2 regions of the Paraburkholderia sp. A1RI-2L genome follow, and region 2 is predicted to be linked to the other one. Evidence: riboswitches for the same ligand, from Rfam matches in the RefSeq annotation. Region 2 holds a riboswitch; the other holds the start of a gene.
The links. A riboswitch is a leader RNA that binds a small molecule or an ion and turns the genes downstream of it on or off. The one in region 2 is predicted to bind glycine.
Positions count from the first base shown of each region.

Region 1: another riboswitch for glycine. It lies ahead of PWP93_RS22805 (D-amino acid dehydrogenase); the one in region 2 lies ahead of gcvT (glycine cleavage system aminomethyltransferase GcvT).

Region 1 is NZ_JARBTA010000002.1:1,740,863-1,750,694, reverse strand. It holds gene PWP93_RS22820 (ABC transporter permease) at 386-1,240, shown strand; gene PWP93_RS22815 (ABC transporter substrate-binding protein) at 1,265-2,284, shown strand; gene PWP93_RS22810 (ABC transporter ATP-binding protein) at 2,337-3,074, shown strand; glycine riboswitch at 3,176-3,275, shown strand; gene PWP93_RS22805 (D-amino acid dehydrogenase) at 3,426-4,679, shown strand; gene PWP93_RS22800 (LysR family transcriptional regulator) at 4,752-5,702, opposite strand; gene speB (agmatinase) at 5,878-6,852, shown strand; gene PWP93_RS22790 (aldehyde dehydrogenase family protein) at 6,949-8,463, shown strand; gene PWP93_RS22785 (purine-cytosine permease family protein) at 8,536-9,832, shown strand, end outside.
Region 2 is NZ_JARBTA010000001.1:2,860,504-2,870,335, reverse strand. It holds gene PWP93_RS13115 (c-type cytochrome) at 274-1,167, shown strand; gene PWP93_RS13110 (UvrD-helicase domain-containing protein) at 1,300-3,390, opposite strand; gene PWP93_RS13105 (oxidoreductase) at 3,692-4,741, shown strand; gene PWP93_RS13100 (hypothetical protein) at 4,923-5,294, shown strand; glycine riboswitch at 5,391-5,506, shown strand; glycine riboswitch at 5,555-5,698, shown strand; gene gcvT (glycine cleavage system aminomethyltransferase GcvT) at 5,788-6,906, shown strand; gene gcvH (glycine cleavage system protein GcvH) at 6,986-7,366, shown strand; gene gcvP (aminomethyl-transferring glycine dehydrogenase) at 7,466-9,832, shown strand, end outside.

The sequences.
Region 1 (9,832 bases), on a different contig from region 2:
GGCCATTATCGGCCCACAATATTCAATAGGGGCCTCCCGAGTCGATTAGGTGAATTTCGGAGCGACGGTTCGCGATGAACCTGCCTCACCGGCCTTCGGGAGAACCCTCACGGGTGCGGGCGAGCGCTTGCCGCTGCTGCGACGCAGCGCGAGCGCAGAACGGCGAGCGGGCGCGCGGTTTGCGCACGCCGTCCGAATCATCGAAGGAATCCATGGTGCCGGGCTCATCTGGCACTGGCTCCATCGGATCTTCCCGCGTGGTACTACCCGCCGTTTTATTGATTGAGAATCCTTGGTTCAACGGGCGAGACGCTAACAACAAGCGTGGTGAAACAAAAAAGCGTTCCGCGGCGAGCTCATTGCATTTCAACTTGAGGAGACGGCGGTGAAAGCCTTACCCAGACTGACGAAAATGATGAAGCATCCCGTCGACTCGCCAATCGAGCCGGTGATCAAGATACGCCGCGGCCACGGCAAGTTCAATTCCTGGTGGCTGACGACCGCCGTTCTCGCGATCTGCGTCGTGCTTTGGCAGGCGGTATCGAAAGCAGGCATTTTTCCGTCCTTTGCGCTCCCTTCGCCGGTGGCGGTGTGGCAAGCCTTCGTCGACATCATCCATAACGGCTACGGCGGACAGTCGCTCATCAGCGACATCCTGGTTAGTTGCTTGCGCATCGTTGTGGGTTTTGTCGGCGCGATTGTGATCGGCGTTCCCGTTGGCCTGCTGATGTCGCGAAACAAGATCGTATTCGACATCATCGACCCGCTGCTGCAGTTCATTCGGCCGGTTCCGCCGCTTGCCTATATCCCGCTGCTGGTGGTGTGGTTCGGCATCGGCGAATTGCCCAAGGCCATTCTCATTCTGGTCGGCACCATTCCGGTCATCATCATCGGCACCATGTCGGGCGTGAAAAGCACGCCGGCGCTGCGCATCTCGGTGGCGCGCACGCTCGGCGCGACCAACGCGCAAATCTTCCGCAAGGTCGTGCTGCCCTCGGCCATGCCGGAAATCTTCACCTCGATGCGTGTGGGCATCGGCGTGGCGTGGACCTGTCTCGTGGCCGCGGAACTGATCGCGGCGAGCAGCGGGCTGGGTTGGCTCGTGCAGTTCGCAGGACAAGCCTTGCAGGTTGCCATCGTGATCGTCGGCATCGTGATCATCGGGTTGATCGGGTATGCCATGGAGCTGGCGATTCGCAAGATCGAAAACATAGTCGTTCCCTGGCGCGGACATAACTGATCGGGTCATCCGAGGAGACGAAAAATGAAAAAGATGCAATGGATCTTTGGCGTGAGCGCGGCCCTGCTTGCCAGCAGCTGCCTGGTGCCCGGCGCGGCTTACTCGCAGGGCAAGCCCGAAGTCATCATCGGCTACGAGGACAACGGCGCCGATCCGTACATGGTGTCGATGGCCGAGCATCTGTTCGAAAAGCATATGAACGCCAATGTCGAGTACAAGCTCTTCAGCTCGGGCCCGGCAGCCATGAGCGCGCTGGCGTCGAACAGCCTCACGTTCATGTGCGGGCTTGGCGTGCCGCCGCTCGTCACCGCCATCGCCCAGGGCTTGCCGATGGCCATCGTGTACAACCAGGAGCGCTATACCAATGCGGCCGGCATCGTGGTCAAGCCCGATAGCGGCGTCCACGACGTGGCAGGGCTCAAAGGCAAGAAGATCGCGATCGTGGCCGGCTCGCAGGCTTCCTTCGAACTGGCGACCTTCCTGGCGCAAGCGCACGTGCCGTATGAATCGGTCACGCAGGTCAACATGGCGCCGCCGCAGATGCGCACCTCGTGGGTGACCGGCGCGATCGACGCGGCGATCGTCTGGGATCCGGTCTTCAGCGCGCTGCGCGCAGCCGGCGGCAAGGCCATCAAGACCGACGGCGACCTGCCGCGCGAAGCTTCCAGCTACAACGTGTGCATCGCCAACGCGGAATGGGCGAAAGCGCATCCGGACCTGGTGACCGGCTTCGTCAAGGCGCTCGACGCGGGCTATCAGGTGACGATGAAGAATCGCGACCAGGCGATCGCCGAGATGGCGAAGGCCACCGGCGTGACCGTGCCGGTTGCGACGAGCGAGCTCGCCGGTTACGAGCTCTTTTCCGGCGCCGACCAGACCACGCCCAAGGTGATGGGCCTCGACGCCGGCGTCAAAACCTCCGCGACGTACCAGACGCTGGTGAATACCGCCAAGGTGCTCAACCAGATCGGGCGTATCCCGTCCGTGCCGGCGAACTTCGACGCGAACGTCGCGCCGCAGTATTCGAAAGCGTTGGCGCATTGACTCATTCGCGCATTGATCCATTGACGGTCTGACCGTCGAACAGGAGACGAACTTGAACATCGTCATCGATTCCCTGTACAAGACTTTCGGCGCCACCACGGCACTGGAAAACATCAATCTGCAGTTCCGGGGCGGCGAATTCATCACCGTGCTCGGCTCTTCCGGCTGCGGAAAGACGACCTTGCTGCACCTGCTCGCCGGTCTGACGTCGCCCTCGCGGGGCAACATCTATATCGATGGCGAGGTCAAGGAACAGCCCGGCGCCGACCGTGTCGTGGTGTTCCAGCAGGCCGGCTTGTTTCCGTGGCTCAGCGTGGAAGAAAACATCGAGTTCGGTCCTTCGCTGCACGGGGTTCCCAAAGAGCAACGGCGCAAGGATTCCGCGGAGATCCTGCGCATCATCGGCCTGGAATCGTTCGCCAAACATAAGCCCTACGAGTTGTCGGGCGGCATGCAGCAGCGCGTGGCGATCGCGCGGGCGCTCGTCATGAAGCCGAAGGTGCTGCTGATGGACGAGCCCTTCGGCGCACTTGATGCGCAGACGCGCCATTCCATGCAGACGTTCTTGACCGAGCTATGGGAGAAGCTTCATTGCACGATCGTGTTCATCACCCATGACATCGACGAAGCGATCTTTCTCGGCACGCGGCTCGTGGTGCTTTCGGCGCGTCCTGGGCGGGTGGCGCTCGACGTGCCCATCGAGCTGGACCGCCCGCGCACGCCGGAGGTCGCGTTCGAGCCGCATTTTCTGGAGTTGAAGAAGACGGCGATGGGCATTCTCGCGCATTGATGCATGCGCTCCCCGAGCGCGGCGGTCAACGGCCCATGAGCAGCGTGCCAGCGAAAATCGCTTGCAAGCGCAATAACGGCCCGCTATCGTTGCGCTGTTCGACACGCTGCAGCGGGAGAGACCGTCACTGCGAAAGCACCTGACGGCGCCGACGGAGCAACCGCCCCGGAAACTCTCAGGCACAAGGACCCTGCAGCAAGAACATCTGGAGAGCGGCGCGAACGCGCCCACCGAAGGAGATTTCCGCGCCGGCGCGTCCAGCGCCGGCGCGGAAAGAAACTCTCAGGTACATGGACAGATGGGGCACAGGTGTCGGAAACGACAAGTGCTCAATCTAATCTGGACCATGTCATGTCACGAATCGCCATTATTGGCGCCGGGATTACCGGCGTCACGACCGCTTACGCCCTCGCCAAGCGCGGTTTTCGCGTTACCGTGCTCGAACGCCATCGCTATAGCGCGATGGAGACTTCGTTCGCGAACGGCGGCCAACTCTCCGCATGCAACGCCGAAGTCTGGAACAGCGCCGCCACCGTTATCAAAGGCCTGCGCTGGATGCTCACGCGCGACGCGCCGCTGCTTGTAAACCCGCTGCCGGGCTGGCACAAATATTCGTGGATGGCCGAGTTCCTGCGGCAGATTCCGAACTATCGGGCAAACACGCTCGAAACCGTGCGCCTTGCCATCGCGGCCCGCGAACACCTGTTCGAGACCGCGCGCAAGGAGGGGATCGAATTCGACCTGGAACAGCGCGGCATCCTGCACATCTTCCGGGACCGCAAGAGCTTCGACGCTTCATCGAAGGTCAACGCCATCTTGACCGAAGGCGGTCTCGACCGCAGGCCGGTGACCGCAGCCGAGATCCGCCAGATCGAGCCCACGCTGGAGGGCGCGTTTTACGGCGGCTTCTTCACGCCCTCCGATTCGACCGGCGACATCCACAAGTTCACGCGCGGCCTGACGCAAGCGTGCGTGCGGCACGGCGTGGAGTTTCGCCACGACACGCAGATCACGGCGATCCGGCGCGATTCGGACGGTGTCTTTACGGTATCGGCGACGCAGCAGGGCGCCGCTCACGACGCGAGGTTCGAGCGCATCGTCGTTTGCGCGGGCGTCAACAGCCGCGCATTCGCGTCGATGCTGGGCGACCGCGTGAACGTGTATCCGGTGAAGGGCTATTCGATCACCGTATGCCTCGACGACGAGACGAGCCAGCGCGCGGCGCCATGGGTCAGCCTGCTCGACGAGAGCGCCAAGATCGTCACAAGCCGGCTGGGCGCCGAGCGCTTCCGCGTGGCCGGCACGGCCGAGATCAACGGCCTTAACCGGGACATTCGCGCCGACCGCGTCGCGCCGCTCGTCGAGTGGACGCGGCGCCTGTTCCCGCAGGTCAGCACCTCGCGCGTGATCCCGTGGGCCGGACTGCGGCCCATGTTGCCGAGCATGCTGCCGAAGGTCGGCCGGGGACGCATGCCGGGCGTGTTCTACAACACCGGGCACGGGCACCTCGGCTGGACGTTGTCGGCGGCAACGGCGGAGAACGTCGCCGCGCTGATCGAGGGCATGGCGGGCAGTGCCCAGGACGTTCGCTTGGCGACCGCCTGAGCGTCGCGGCATCGTCGCTTGACTTGACCGCAGCACCTCATGGCCGCCCGCGCAAGCACGCGGGCGGCGCGGCTATTTGCGGCGCGCGGGCGGCTTTTCGTCCGCGTGCTGGTCCGCGTGTTCATGCACCCAGACTTCGTGCAGGTCCACCATGAAGGCCTGCAAAATAGAAGGTACGGCAGAGGCCCGGCGCGTCGCCGCGCAAAAGGGCGACTGCATGCCGAACTGCTCCGGGCCAATGCGCCGCATCTCGTCGCGCTCGACCCAGCGCGCCGCGTAGTGATTTGGAAGGAATCCTATATACGCGCCCGAGAGAATCAGGATCGCCTGCGCCTCGACGTTGTCGACGGTCGCCGCGGCCTTGCTCGCACTCAGCATCTTCAGGTCGTGCTGCTGCAGGTAGCCGCGCGCGGCGATGCGGCTCGTGGCAATGGCTTCGATCTGAATGCCGTTTTCCCGTGCCCCGGCAAAGAGCGGATTGCCCTTGCCGCAATAGAGCCCATCGGGCTCGAGATAGAGCTCGGTGTAGGCGAGCCCCGGCACGTGAATCGGGAAGTGGCCGATCGCGACATGGAGCCGGCCGTCGAGCACGCGCTCTTCGAGTTCCGCCGGCGTGCCGACGTAGACGTCGACATGCACGTCGTCGCCCCGCGAGACGAACTTCTGCAAGGCCCGCGGCAGCGGCGAGGCGAGGTCCGTCACCGTGTTGTCGATGATGCCCAGATAGAGCCTGCCGGCGATATGTTGCTTGAGCGCGTCCGTGTCCATGCAGAACGCCTCGACGGCCACCTGCAGTCGCTGGGCCGCCTCATAGGTGGCAAGTCCGTGCTCGGTCAGGCGGAAGCCGCCGCGGCCGCGCTCGCACAGCTTGAGACCGAGGCGCGTTTCCAGCGTGGTCATCTGCTCGCTGATGGTCGACTGGCTCACGTTCAGGGTCGCCTGGGCCGCGGAGAAGCCGCCGCAGCGAACGACATGCATGAAAACCCTGAGCAGTTTGAGATCGACGTCCCGCAGTTGCATCATTGCCCGCGTTCTCCATAATCGCTTGCTTCGGATATTCCGATATGAACATCTGATACCCGGGATTTTTGGTCAAAAATAATGCGCACATAGTGTCTCAAAGCGGCGGCCCGGCAGAAACCGGGTCGTTCACCGATTACTGACTGGATCAGCCAGCGGATCACACACGGAGACACTCATGCCGGGCAATACGTACGAAAGCGGGCGGCTGGACTTGCCGTTCGTGGGACATTGCACTTTCGCGAAATCGCCGGTCTGCCTCGACTGGGACCGCATCGACGCCGATGTGGCAATTCTTGGCGCCCCCAACGACATGGGCACGCAATGGCGCTCGGGCGCGCGCTTCGGGCCGCGCAGCATCCGCGAGGCATCCACGCTGTTCTCGTTCGGCCATGCGGGCGCATACGACCACGAAGACGACGCGCTCTATCTGACGCGCGATCAAGTCCGCATGGTGGACGTAGGCGACGCCGACATTGTCCACACCGACATGGCGGCGAGCAACGCCAACATCGAAAGCGCCGTGCGCAAGATCCTCGCGAACGGCGCGATGCCCATCACGCTGGGCGGCGATCATTCGATTCACGCACCCGTGATTCAGGCGTTCGAGGGCCGCGGTCCCATTCACATCGTGCACTTCGACGCGCATCTGGATTTCGTCGACGAGCGCCATGGCGTGCGCTACGGGCACGGCAATCCGCTGCGGCGCGCCTCGGAAATGCAGCATATCAGCGGCATGACGCAACTCGGTATCCGCAACGTTTCTTCGTCGAACCGCAGCGACTACGATGCGGCGCGCGCAGCGGGCTCGGACATTCTGTCCGTGCGCGACGTGCGCCGGCTCGGCACGCAAGGCGTGCTCGAACGCATTCCCGAGGGCCGCGCCTACTACATCACGATCGACATCGACGGCTTCGATCCGTCCATCGCGCCGGGCACGGGCACGCCGAGCCATGGCGGCTTCACCTACTACGAGGTGCTCGAAATCATCCAGGGGCTGGCCCGCCGCAGTCACGGCAACGTCGTGGGCATGGACCTCGTCGAGGTGGCCCCGGCATACGATCCGGCGGGCGTCACGCCGATTCTCGCGGCGCAGCTGCTGCTGAATTCCATCGGCTTCATTTTTCACGCGCGCAGCCAGCGGCCGCGCTGAGGCCTCCCTGCGGATAGCGGCACCCAACGTCAACACGCGCGCAGCGAGGGCACGACGGCACGACGGCGCGACGGCGCGCGAGATCAGGAGACAACCTTGGAATCCATCGTACGAAACTATCTGGAGCAGTTCGGCGTGCGCGAGGAGACGCGGCGCTTTCTCGAGCAGCCGCAGCGCATGCTGATCGGCGGGGCGTTCGTGGCGGGCGGCGCGGGCGAGATGCTCGACGTGGTCGAGCCCTCCACCGAAGGCGTCATCACGCAGATTCCGCTCGCCACGACCGGCGACCTCGATCGCGCGGTCGCTGCGGCGCGCGCGCAGTTCGACGGCGGCGCCTGGCGGCGTCTGAAGCCGCTCGAACGCGAGCGCCTGCTGCACCGCCTCGCCGATCTCATCGAGGCCCACGCCGACGAGCTCGCCGAGATCGAGTCCATCGACGTCGGCAAGTCGGTCGCGAATGCGCGCGACGTGGACATCCAGGGCACCATCGACACCTGGCGCTATTTCGCGGGCTGGGCTTCCAAGCTGCACGGCCGCACCGTCGAGCCTTCGCTGCCCGGCCACTATCTGGCCTATACGCGCAAGGAGCCGGTGGGCGTGGTCGGCATCATCGTGCCGTGGAATTTCCCGCTGCAAACCCTGGCGTGGAAGCTGGCCGCGGCGCTCGCGGTGGGCTGCACGGCGGTGATCAAGCCCGCGGAGCTGACTTCGCTCTCGACCTTGCGCTTCGCGCAACTCGTGCAGGAGGCCGGCATTCCCGATGGCGTGGTGAACGTGGTGACCGGGCGCGGCACCGTGATCGGCGCGGCAATGGCGCGCCATCCCGGCATCGACAAAGTGACGTTCACCGGCTCCACGGCGGTGGGGCGCGACGTCGGCAGCGCGGCGGTCGACGGCGTCAAGCGCGTCACGCTGGAGCTGGGCGGCAAGTCCCCGGTGCTCGTGCTCGACGACGCGGACATCGAGGCCGCCGCGCGCGCGGTGGCCAACGGCATGTTCTTCAACTCGGGGCAGGTGTGCGACGCGGGCAGCCGCCTCTACGTGCAGCGCGGCGTGCACGAGCGCTTTCTCGCCGCGCTGATCGACTACACGCGCACGCTCAAGATTGCGCCGGGCCTCGATCGCGATTGCTTCATCAGCCCGCTGGTTTCGGCGCAGCAAAAGGCCCGCGTGACGTCCTGGATCGAAACCGGCCGGCGCGAAGGAGCGGAACTGGTGTATGGCGGGCGCAACGTGGAAGGCTCGGGTTATTTCGTTCAGCCCACGATATTCGCGCATTGCCGACCGGACATGCGCATCGTGAAGGAAGAAATTTTCGGCCCCGTGCTCGTGAGCGCGCCGTTCGACGATGTGAACGAGGCGATTGCGCTCGCCAACGACACGCCCTATGGACTCGCCGCCGCGATCTATTCGCGCGATCTGAACCGCGCGCATGCGCTGGTGCCGAAGCTGCGCGCGGGCAGCGTCTACGTGAACGCGCACAGCATGATCGATCCGGCGATGCCGTTCGGCGGCTTCAAGGCGTCGGGCTTCGGCAAGGACCTCGGCGCCGAGCAGCTCGACTCGCTGATGGAGACGAAAGCCGTCTGGATCACGCTGAACGACGCGTAGGGCGGGGCCTCCCTCGCATCTTACCCAGGCTTATCTTTACGCAGCATCGTCCATTACGACATGGGGCACACGATGGAAGCACACGACAGAGTCGCAGCAACGATCGCAGCGCCAACGGCCGCCGCCGGCGAGCATGGCGCGATCGAGGGTCATTCGATCGATTTCATTCCGGAAACCGAGCGCACCGACCGGCTATCGCGCCAGGGACCGTTCTGGTTTCTCGGCAACTTCACGTTCTTCACCATGACGATTGGCTTCGTGGGGCCGAGCGTCGGACTGAGCGCGCTATGGACAACGGTCGCCGGCACGCTGGGCATCATGTTCGGTACCTTGTTCATGGCGTTTCACGGCTCGCAGGGCCCGCATCTGGGCCTGCCGCAGATGATCCAGTCGCGCGCGCAGTTCGGCTATCGCGGCGTGGTGCTCGTGCTGCTCGCCACGCTGTTCGTGTTCGCGGGCTTCAACATCGTGAACCTCGTGCTGATGATGCAGGGACTCAAGGCGCTGTTCGGCTGGGATCCGCTCAAGGTGGCGCTCGTCGTCACCGTGCCTGCGGCAATTCTGGCGATTCTTGGGCACGACTGGATGCATCGCAGCTTCAAATGGGCGCTGTATCTCTCGCTGCCGCTGTATGGCCTCGTCACCCTGGCGGTGCTCATGCACTGGGTGCCCGATCTGCCGCTGCCGGCAGCGCTGCCCGGCACGCCGCCGCCCGCGCCGCTCGGCTTCACCTTGACCGGCTTCATCACGCAGTTTGCCGCCGCCGCGAGCTACAACATCGCCTATGCGCCCTATGTGTCCGACTATTCGCGCTATCTGCCGAAGAACACGCCGAGCGGCCGGCTGATCGCCGCGGTGTTCCTCGGAGCGTCGCTCTCGGGGGCGTGGATGATCGCGGTGGGCGGCTGGCTCGGCGACCACCTGCACGCCACCGACGTGCTGGTGGCGCTCAACCAGGTGGGCAGCGATCTGTCGCCGCGCCTCGGCAGCGTGGTGGTGGCGATCACGATCGTGGCGTTCCTTCCCGTGATCGCGATGAACATTTACAGCGCGAAACTCACGGCGATCACGGGCCTCGATTCGTTCAGGAAGATCGAGCCTACGCCCCGGGTGCGCGTACTGGCGATTCTCTTTGTCGTGGTGCTGCAGCTCGGGGTCGCACTCAGCATCTATACGTCGGGCAAGGGGCTCGCGGTCCTGAACATCTATCTCGTCGTGATGCTTTACTTCCTCGTGCCGTGGACGGCCGTCAACCTCACCGACTACTTCTTCGTGCGCAAGGGCCGCTACGCGATCCCGCACTTCTTCCTGCCGCAGGACAACATCTACGGCATGTGGGGCGCGCGCGGCCTGATGTCGTATGCCATTG
Region 2 (9,832 bases):
ATACCCGGTTTCGATGCAGGCGTCCACCGCATGCGCCTTGGCGGGCACGCCTCCCAGTCCAAAGCCACACCCCGGGCACCAACATCCGTCACCATTTACCCAAACACCCCCGCTGCGCCGCACCACTTCGGGTAAACGCCCGCTGAAGAGCGCCCGCCTGCAGCAACCCGCTGCGAAACCTTGCGTCTATAATCGTCCGTGCTTGATCTATCGCAAGGCTGTTGCCGTCCTGCTGTACCGCTCACCACAATACCAACGGGAGTCGAGACAAGCATGAGCGAAGCACCCCACGGAGCCCCGATCAAAACACCCGGGCAGTTGATTGCCGCTGTCATTGCCGGGTTTGCCGTCCCCATCGTCATCATCATTCTGCTCGCCTACTACGTCGACAACACGACGCGCACCGGAGCGGGCACCGATGAACTCTCTACCGACCAGGTCGCCGCGCGCATCGCGCCGCTCGCGCAGGTGTCGGTGCACGACGCCAATGCGCCGCGCGTCTACAAGACTGGCGAGCAGGTCTATCAGGCCGTCTGCTCCGCGTGTCACGCGAGCGGCGCGGCAGGAGCGCCCAAGTTCGGCAATTCGGGCGACTGGGCGCCGCGCATCTCCCAGGGCTTCGATACGCTCGTGAAAACGGCGCTCGCCGGCAAGGGCGCCATGCCCCCGCGCGGCGGCACGAGCCCCGACGATTACAGCGATTACGAGATCAGCCGGGCCATCGTCTACATGGCGAACCACGGCGGTGCGAACTTCCAGGATCCGCCGCAGCCTGCGCCGGCTGCGGCAGCCGCAAGCGCTGCGCCGGCCTCAGACGCCAATGCAGCAGCCGACGCGCAAGCCGCAGCCGCAAAAGCGGCAATCGCCGCGATCGGGCAGACCGCATCCGCACCGGCCGCAGGCGGTGCGGGCCAGAGCGCCGACGCCTCGCAGGCGGGCAAGGCCCTCTATCAGCAGGTCTGCCAGGCGTGCCACGCGGCTGGCGTGCTCGGCGCGCCGAAGTTCGGCAACAAGGACGACTGGGCGCCGCGCCTGAAAGATCCGATGGACAAGATCTACAACTACGCGCTGCACGGCAAGGGCCAGATGCCGCCCAAGGGCGGTTCGAGCGCCTCCGACGCCGACGTGAAGGCCGCCGTCGACTATATGGTGAGCGCGGCAAAGTAAGCGCGTCGTCGCCTGAATCCGCCGCAACGGCGGCACGCGGCGCAAGCCGCATGGCGCACAACGACAAAGGGCTGCGTCGCATGCGATGCAGCCCTTTTCATTTCACGCCCGCAGCCGAAGAAGCCCGCGACCTCAGCCCTTCTGCAGCAACGCCTTCAGGCTCGCGAGCCGGTCCTTCGGCGACATCGGCGCTTCTTCCGCGGTGGGCGGCGGCGCGTCGTCGAGTCCCATCTCGGGGATGAAGCGCGACGCCTCGCACACCACGGTCTCGCGCGCCCGCTTGCGCTTCTTGCACCAGTTCAGATGCAGGCTGCGCTGCGCGCGCGTGATCGCCACGTACATGAGCCGGCGCTCTTCCTCGATGCGCGCGTCGTCGATCACGTCGTCCTCGGAGCCGCCACGGTGCGGCATGATCCCCTCTTCCACGCCCACCAGGAACACATGCGGATACTCGAGCCCCTTCGACGCGTGCACGGTCGACAGGCGCACCGCGTCCGGGTCTTCCTCCTTGCCTTCGAGCATCGACATCAGCGCCACGGTCTGGATCAGGCTCATCAGGTTCTTGCCGGTGTCGGCCAGACCGTCAGTGTTGTCATAACCGGTGGCTTCGCTGTCCTCGCCGATCTGCTGTTCGGGTTTCGTGCCCTTGCGCTTGAGCCATTCGAGGAATTCGAGCACGTTCTGCCACTTCGACTGCGCCTGGCGCTCGTCGAACGCGTCGTAGAGATACGCTTCGTAGTGGATCGCGTCCATGAGGTCGTCGAGCACGACCGTCGCCGGATCTTTATGCGCGCGCTCGGCGAGGCGTTGCATGAAGTCGCAGAACACGCGCATCGGCTCGACCTGGCGCGCCGAAAGCCGCGCTTCGATGCCGCCCATGTAGACGGCCTCGAACAACGAAACCTTCGCCTGCCCCGCGAACGAGCCGAGCGCTTCGAGCGTGGTGTTGCCCACGCCGCGGCGCGGCGTGGTGATCGCGCGAATGAACGCGGGATCGTCGTCGTGGTTGGCAATCAGGCGCAGGTACGCACAGATGTCCTTAATCTCCGCCTTGTCGAAAAACGACTGCCCGCCCGAGAGCACGTAGGGAATGCGCTCGCGGCGCAGCACCTGTTCGAAGATGCGCGCCTGGAAGTTGCCGCGATAAAGAATCGCGTAGTCGCGGAACTGCGCGCGGCGCTCGAACTTGTGCGCGGAGAGGCGGAACACCACCGATTCGGCTTCGTGCTCTTCGTCGTTGCAGGGCGTGACCGTGATGGTGTCGCCCATGCCGTGCTCGGACCAGAGCTTCTTTTCGAACAGCTTAGGGTTGTTCGCAATGACGTTGTTCGCCGCCGTGAGAATGCGCACCGTCGAGCGGTAGTTCTGCTCGAGCTTGACCACGTGCAGCTTCGGATAGTCCTTGCCGAGCTGCGCGAGATTTTCGATCGTCGCGCCGCGCCAGCCGTAGATCGCCTGATCGTCGTCGCCCACCGCCGTGAACGCGGCGCGCGGACCCGCCAGCAGCTTGAGCAACTCGTACTGGCAGGTGTTGGTATCCTGGTACTCGTCGATCAGCAGATAGCGCAGCTTGTTTTGCCAGCGCTCGCGCACCGGCTCGTTGCTGGCGAAGAGTTCAGTGGGCAGGCGGATCAGGTCGTCGAAATCGACGGCCTGGTAGGCGTGCAGCGTCGCCACGTAGTTGCGGTAGACAATCGCGGCCTGGTGCTCGTCTTCGTTCGACGCGGTGGCGAGCGCCTCCTCGGGCATCACGAGGCCGTTCTTCCACAGCGAGATGATCGACTGGATCTTGCGGATGAAGCCTTTATCCGTCGAGCCCACCTGCTCCTGAATCATGGAGAAGCAGTCGTCGGAGTCCATGATGGAGAACTGGGGCTTCAGGCCCAGGTGCTCGGCTTCCTGGCGCAGGATCTGCACGCCCAGCGAGTGGAACGTGCAAACCGTCAACTGGTTGGTCGGCACCTTGCGGCCTTCCTTGCCGGGCGTGGTGAGCGTCTTGCCTTCGAGCAGCTTGCCCACGCGCTCGCGCATTTCGGCGGCGGCCTTGTTGGTGAAGGTGACGGCCGCGATATGGCGCGGCTCGAAGCCTTTCGCTTCGATCAGATGCGCGATTTTCTGCGTGATCACACGCGTCTTGCCGCTGCCCGCGCCGGCGAGCACGAGACAGGGACCGTCGAGATAGCGCACCGCTTCGCTTTGGGCGGGATTCAGGCCTGCGGACATCGTTGCTGGATTGGAAAAACAGGTGGTACGGCCAGGAGGCGTGCGTTTCGTGGCGCTGCGGCTTCGGGCCCCAAGGGCTTTAAAGCGCGGCGGCCGGCACGGCATGGCGCGAGGCGCGCTCAACAGCGCTGCGGCCTCTCACGCGAGAGGTGCGATGTTAACACGAGGCGGCTTCACATCGATGCGGCCCCGAGGCCGTTCACGCGTCGCCCCTGCTACGCGTGCCACAATGACGGGCTCCCGCCACCCCCGGCGACGGCTCGCGCCGCGCCGCTTCATTGCTGGAAAGAGGACGCGCTTCATGACTGCCCCCCTGCAAATCGGCCTGATGGGCTACGGCTTCGCCGGCCAGACCTTCCACGCTCCCGTGATCGCCCATAGCGGCGCCGCCACGCTTGCCGTCATCGCGACGAGCCAGGCCGAGCGCGCGCAGGCCGACTACCCGGACGCCGCGATCGTCCCGGACTTAGACGCCCTGCTCTCGCTCGACGCCATCGAATGCGTAGTGATCGCCACGCCCAACGACACGCACTACGAGCTCGCGCGCCGCACGCTGGAGCGCGGCAAGCATGTGCTCGTCGACAAGCCGGTCACGCTCAGCGCTGAAGAGGCGCGCACGCTCGCGGCCATCGCGAAGCAGCGTGGCCTCGTGTTCGCGCCGTTCCACAACCGCCGCTGGGACGGCGACTTCCTCACCGTGCGCGAGCTGCTCGCGAACGGCGCGCTGGGGCGCGTCACGCACTTCGAGTCGCATTTCGACCGCTTCCGCCCGCAGGTGCGCCAGCGCTGGCGCGAGGACGCCACGCGCGGCGGCGGCCTGCTCTACGACCTCGGGCCGCATCTGATCGACCAGGCGCTCGCGCTGTTCGGTGCGCCCGAGGCAGTCACGGCGTTCGTCCACACGCGCCGCGACAATGCCAGCGCGCCCGACTACGCGCATCTCGTGCTGCGCTACCCCGGCCATGACGCCGTGCTCCACGCGAGCGCGCTGGCCGCGTTCGCGCCGCGCTTCGTGATTCATGGCACGCGCGGCAGCTACCTGAAGAACGGGCTCGATACGCAGGAAGATCAATTGAAGGCGGGGCTGCGTCCGGGCCAGCCCGGTTTCGGCGAAGGCAACGAAGCGGGCCGCCTGCACACACTCGCCGACGATGGCACGGAAGCCGAGCGCACCGTGCCCAACGCCGCCGGCAATTACGCCGATCTCTATCGCGCGTTCGCCGCCGCGATCCGCGATGGCGAGCCATTCCCGGTGAGCCCGCAGGATGCCATTGACGTGATGAGCATCATCGAGATCGCCACGCAAAGCGCAGCCGAAGGCCGCACGATTGCGTTCACGCGTGCGGCTTGAGCCGCCCGCCTCGCAGCTTGCATTTCACCGACGCGGCTGAAAGGTCTGAACAAATCGTTACAAGTGCGCGCCGCACCCGGGTCATCGGGCGGCGCGCGCGGCACGTTTGCGGACGTACGACGCAAAAAAATGCAGCAACGACGACGAGAAGCTGCAAACAAGGAGAGTCTCAATGACCCGTTTGAACCGTGCCATCCGCTACGCCGCCGCCGGCGCGCTCATCTCGACGCTCGCTGCGTGCGTGGTCAACCAGCCCGCCCCGCGCCCCACCGTGGTGGTGGCCCCGAATCCCGGCCCGAGCCCGCATGATATGGCCGTGGAGCGCCTGCATCAGATCGACGGACGCCTCGACAATCTGGCCCGCCGCATCGATATGCGCGTGAATCAGGGCTACTATCCGCCGCCCCAGGGCGCTGCGCTCCATCACCGCCTCGACACGATCCGCGGCGAAGCGCACGACATGGCCAGCCAGCACGGCGGCGGCATCTCCGCCGACGAGCAACACGTTCTGAACCAGGAGCTGGATACGGCGGCGCGCGCGATCGGAGAGTAACCCGGCACCTCAGGCGACGCGCTGTGCAGCCAGCCGCGCGCCGCCTGCCCCGATTTTTTCCGCATTGACACACCGCCCAAGCGTCGCGCACAATCGCTGCGCGCGCCGGGAGAGCGCGCCGTTTGTCGCACCCTGCCATCGAGCGGGTGCAATGCGCGGCGCCGCCGAAGGGGCAACCCACAAACTCTCAGGCAAAAGGACCGTGCGCGCCGGACCTTCGAATCGCCCGCTCGCCTTCCAGCGCAGCGCGTGAATTTCGAATCCGCAACTCTGGAGAGCGGCAGTAGAACGGCGGCGGAGGATCGTAACTCCTGGCGTTCAGGCTGCCCACCGAAGGGGCGCGCGCCATCGAGCACCATCAAGCACGGCGCAATCTCTCAGGTATCGAGGACAGAGGGGCCATGCAAGAACCGACCCCAGGCATTGGGCCTGTGGCGTTTCCTGCATGGCCTTTTTCGTTTTCGCGCGATTTTTCGTGACCGCCTGAGGCCCCATGACCGAACTCAAACGCACCCCGCTGAACGACTCGCATCGCGCGCTCAATGCCCGCATGGTCGACTTCGGCGGCTGGGACATGCCCGTCAACTACGGCTCGCAGATCGACGAGCATCGCGCCGTGCGCACCGATGCCGGCATGTTCGACGTCTCGCACATGTGCGTCGTCGACTTCTCGGGCGCGAAGACGCGCGAGTTCTTCGCCCGCGCGCTCGCCAACAACGTGGCCAAGCTCGTCACGCCGGGCAAGGCGCTCTACTCGTGCATGCTGAACCCCGAAGGCGGCGTGATCGACGACCTGATCGTCTATTACTTTGCTGAAGATTCGTTCCGCACCGTGGTCAACGCGGGCACCGCCGAAAAAGACATCGCCTGGTTCGAGAAGCTCAACGCCGAAGGCGGCTTCGGCCTCACCATCACGCCGCGCCGCGATCTCGCGATCGTCGCCGTGCAGGGCCCGAACGCACGCGAAAAGGTCTGGCAAGTCGCGCCCGCCTCGCGCAGCGCCACCGAACTGCTCAAGCCCTTCAACGCCGCGAAGATCGAAGCCTCGCCGTTCGGCGAATTGATGATCGCTCGCACCGGCTACACCGGTGAGGACGGCTTCGAAGTCGTGCTGCCCGCCGCCGCCGTGGGTGAGTTCTGGGACGCCCTGCAGCGCCAGGGCGTGAAGCCCTGCGGCCTCGGCGCGCGCGACACGCTGCGCCTCGAAGCGGGCATGAATCTCTACGGCCAGGACATGGACGACACCGTCTCGCCGCTCGACGCGGGCCTTGCCTGGACCGTCGACATGAAGGAGCCGCGCGACTTCGTCGGCCGCCCCGTGCTCGAAGCCAACGGCTCGCGCATGGCCTTCGTCGGCCTGATCCTGCAAAAGGAAAACGGCAAGGCCGGCGGCGTGCTGCGCGCGCACCAGAAAGTCGTCACGCCGCAGGGCGAAGGTGAAATCACGAGCGGCACCTTCTCGCCGACGATGCAGGAATCGATCGCCTTCGCGCGCGTGCCTCAGGGCGTGCAGCCGGGCGACGTCGTGCAGGTGTTGATCCGCGATAAGGCCCTGCCCGCAAGCGTGGTAAAACTGCCCTTCGTGCGCAACGGCAAGGTGCTCGCCGCTTGAGCCAAGGCGATCCGCGAGGATCCGCGCCACGCACGCCCCCCCTCTTTCAAGCCATAACGAACCACGCACTGGAGCAACCATGAGCATCCCGGCCGATCTGAAATACACCGAATCGCACGAATGGATCCGCACCGAAGCCGACGGCACGCTGACCGTCGGCATCACCGATCACGCGCAGGAAGCCCTCGGCGACATCGTCTTCCTCGAACTGCCTGATGCGGGCCGCGCCGTCACCGCCGGCGACGCGGTTGCCGTGATCGAGTCGGTCAAGGCCGCCTCGGACATCTACGCACCGGTCGCGGGCGAGATCATCGAATCGAACTCGGCGCTGGTCGACACCCCGGACCAGGTGAACGGCGCCCCGTACGAGTCGTGGCTCTTCAAGATCAAGCCGGCCGCCGACGCCAAGCTCGACGCGCTGATCGACGCTGCTGTGTACGAAAAGGCCATCGGCGCCTGATCGGCCATTCAGCAGGCAACCCTGTCTTAACCGTAACGGCGCGGACGGCGCGCACTTCAACCCGCGCCGCCCGTGCCGGTAGTAAAACCCGGAACCCCCATGAAGCTCGAACACCCGGATCGTCTGATGAACTCCCCGCTCTCGCTTGCTGCGCTCGAAGCGCATGACGCTTTCGCCGCCCGCCACATCGGCCCCGATTCGGCCGACCAGCAGGCGATGCTCGACGCGCTCGGCTTCGCCTCGCGCGCCGCGCTGATCGATGCGGTGATTCCGGCGAAGATCCGCCGCAACGAGACGCTGCCGCTCGGGCCGTTCTCGCAGCCGCGCTCGGAAGCCGAAGCGCTTGCCGCGCTGCGCGCGCTCGCGGACAAGAACCAGGTGTTCCGCTCCTATATCGGGCAGGGCTACTACGACACGCACACGCCGGCCGTGATCCTGCGCAACGTGCTCGAAAACCCGGCCTGGTACACGGCCTACACGCCGTACCAGCCGGAAATCTCGCAGGGCCGCCTCGAAGCCCTGCTGAACTTCCAGCAAATGATCGTCGACTTGACGGGCCTCGCGATCTCGAACGCGTCGCTGCTCGACGAGGCCACCGCCGCCGCCGAAGCGATGACGCTCGTGCAGCGCGTGGGCAAGTCGAAGTCGAACGTGTTCTTCGTCGCCGACGACGTGCTGCCGCAAACCATCGAAGTGGTGAAGACGCGTGCGAAGCCGATCGGCGTCGAGGTGAAGGTCGGTCCCGCCGCCGAGGCGGCGCAAGCAGGCGCGTTCGGCGTGCTGCTCCAGTATCCTGGCGTGAACGGCGATGTGCGCGACTACCGCGAACTCGCCGCCGCCGTCCACGCAGCCGGCGGCTCGGTCATCGCCGCCGCCGACCTGCTCGCGCTCACCGTGCTCGCGCCGCCGGGCGAATGGGGCGCCGATGTGGCCGTGGGCAACTCGCAGCGCTTTGGCGTGCCGATGGGCTTCGGCGGCCCGCACGCGGCCTATCTCGCGGTGAAGGACGAATTCAAGCGCCAGATGCCGGGCCGTCTCGTCGGCGTGACCGTCGACGCCCAGGGCAACCCGGCGCTGCGCCTCGCGCTGCAAACGCGCGAGCAACACATTCGCCGTGAAAAGGCCACTTCGAACGTCTGCACGGCGCAGGCCCTGCTCGCGATCATGGCGAGCATGTACGCGGTCTATCACGGCCCGCAGGGCCTCAAACGCATCGCGCAGCGCGTGAACCGCGTCGCGGCCATTCTGGCGGCGGGTGCCAAGCAACTGGGCTACACGCTCGTGAACGAATCGTTCTTCGACACGCTCACGTTCGAAGCAGGCGCGCGCACCCAGGCGCTGCACGACGCGGCGCTCGCGCGCGGCATGAACCTGCGCCGCGTGAGCGAGACGCGCGTGGGCATTTCCGTCGACGAAACCACCACGCGCGGCGATCTGGCCGATCTGCTCGCCGTGTTCGCGCAAGCCGCGTTCGCAAACGAAGCGCCCTCGGTCGATGCGCTCGACGCACAACTCGTGGCGCAGGAAGCGGCCACGTTCCCGGCCGCGCTCGTGCGCGAGAGCGCGTACCTCACGCATCCGATCTTCAACTGCCATCATTCGGAAACGGAAATGCTGCGCTATCTGCGCAGCCTCGCCGATAAGGACCTCGCGCTCGACCGCTCGATGATCCCGCTCGGCTCGTGCACGATGAAGCTCAACGCCACTTCGGAGATGCTGCCGGTCACGTGGCCCGAGTTCGGCCGCATCCACCCGTTTGCGCCCACCGAGCAGACCGTCGGCTATCGCGAGATGGTCGATCAGCTCGAGCAGATGCTGGTGGCGGCCACGGGCTACGCCGCCGTCTCGCTGCAGCCGAACGCGGGCTCGCAGGGCGAGTACGCGGGCCTGCTCATCATCCACGCGTACCACGCCTCGCGCGGCGAAGGCCATCGCAACGTCTGCCTGATTCCCGCTTCGGCGCACGGCACCAATCCGGCTTCGGCGCAGATGGCCGGCATGCAGGTCGTGGTGGTCGCGTGCGACGCCCAGGGCAACATCGATCTCGCCGACCTCAAGGCCAAGGCCGAACAGCACGCTGCGAAGCTCGGGGCGATCATGATCACGTATCCGTCGACGCACGGCGTGTTCGAAGGCAACGTGCGCGAAGTCTGCGAGATCGTGCACGCGCACGGCGGCCAGGTCTACGTGGACGGCGCGAACATGAACGCGATGGTGGGCCTCGCGGCCCCCGGCCAGTTCGGCGGCGACGTCTCGCACCTGAACCTGCACAAGACCTTCTGCATTCCGCACGGCGGCGGCGGACCCGGCGTCGGTCCGGTGGCGGTGGGCGCTCACCTCGCGCAATTCCTGCCGAACCAGCTTTCCTCGGGCTACAAGCGCTCGACCGACCAGGGCAACGGCATCGGCGCGGTGAGCGCGGCGCCCTACGGCTCGGCCTCGATCCTGCCGATCTCGTGGATGTAC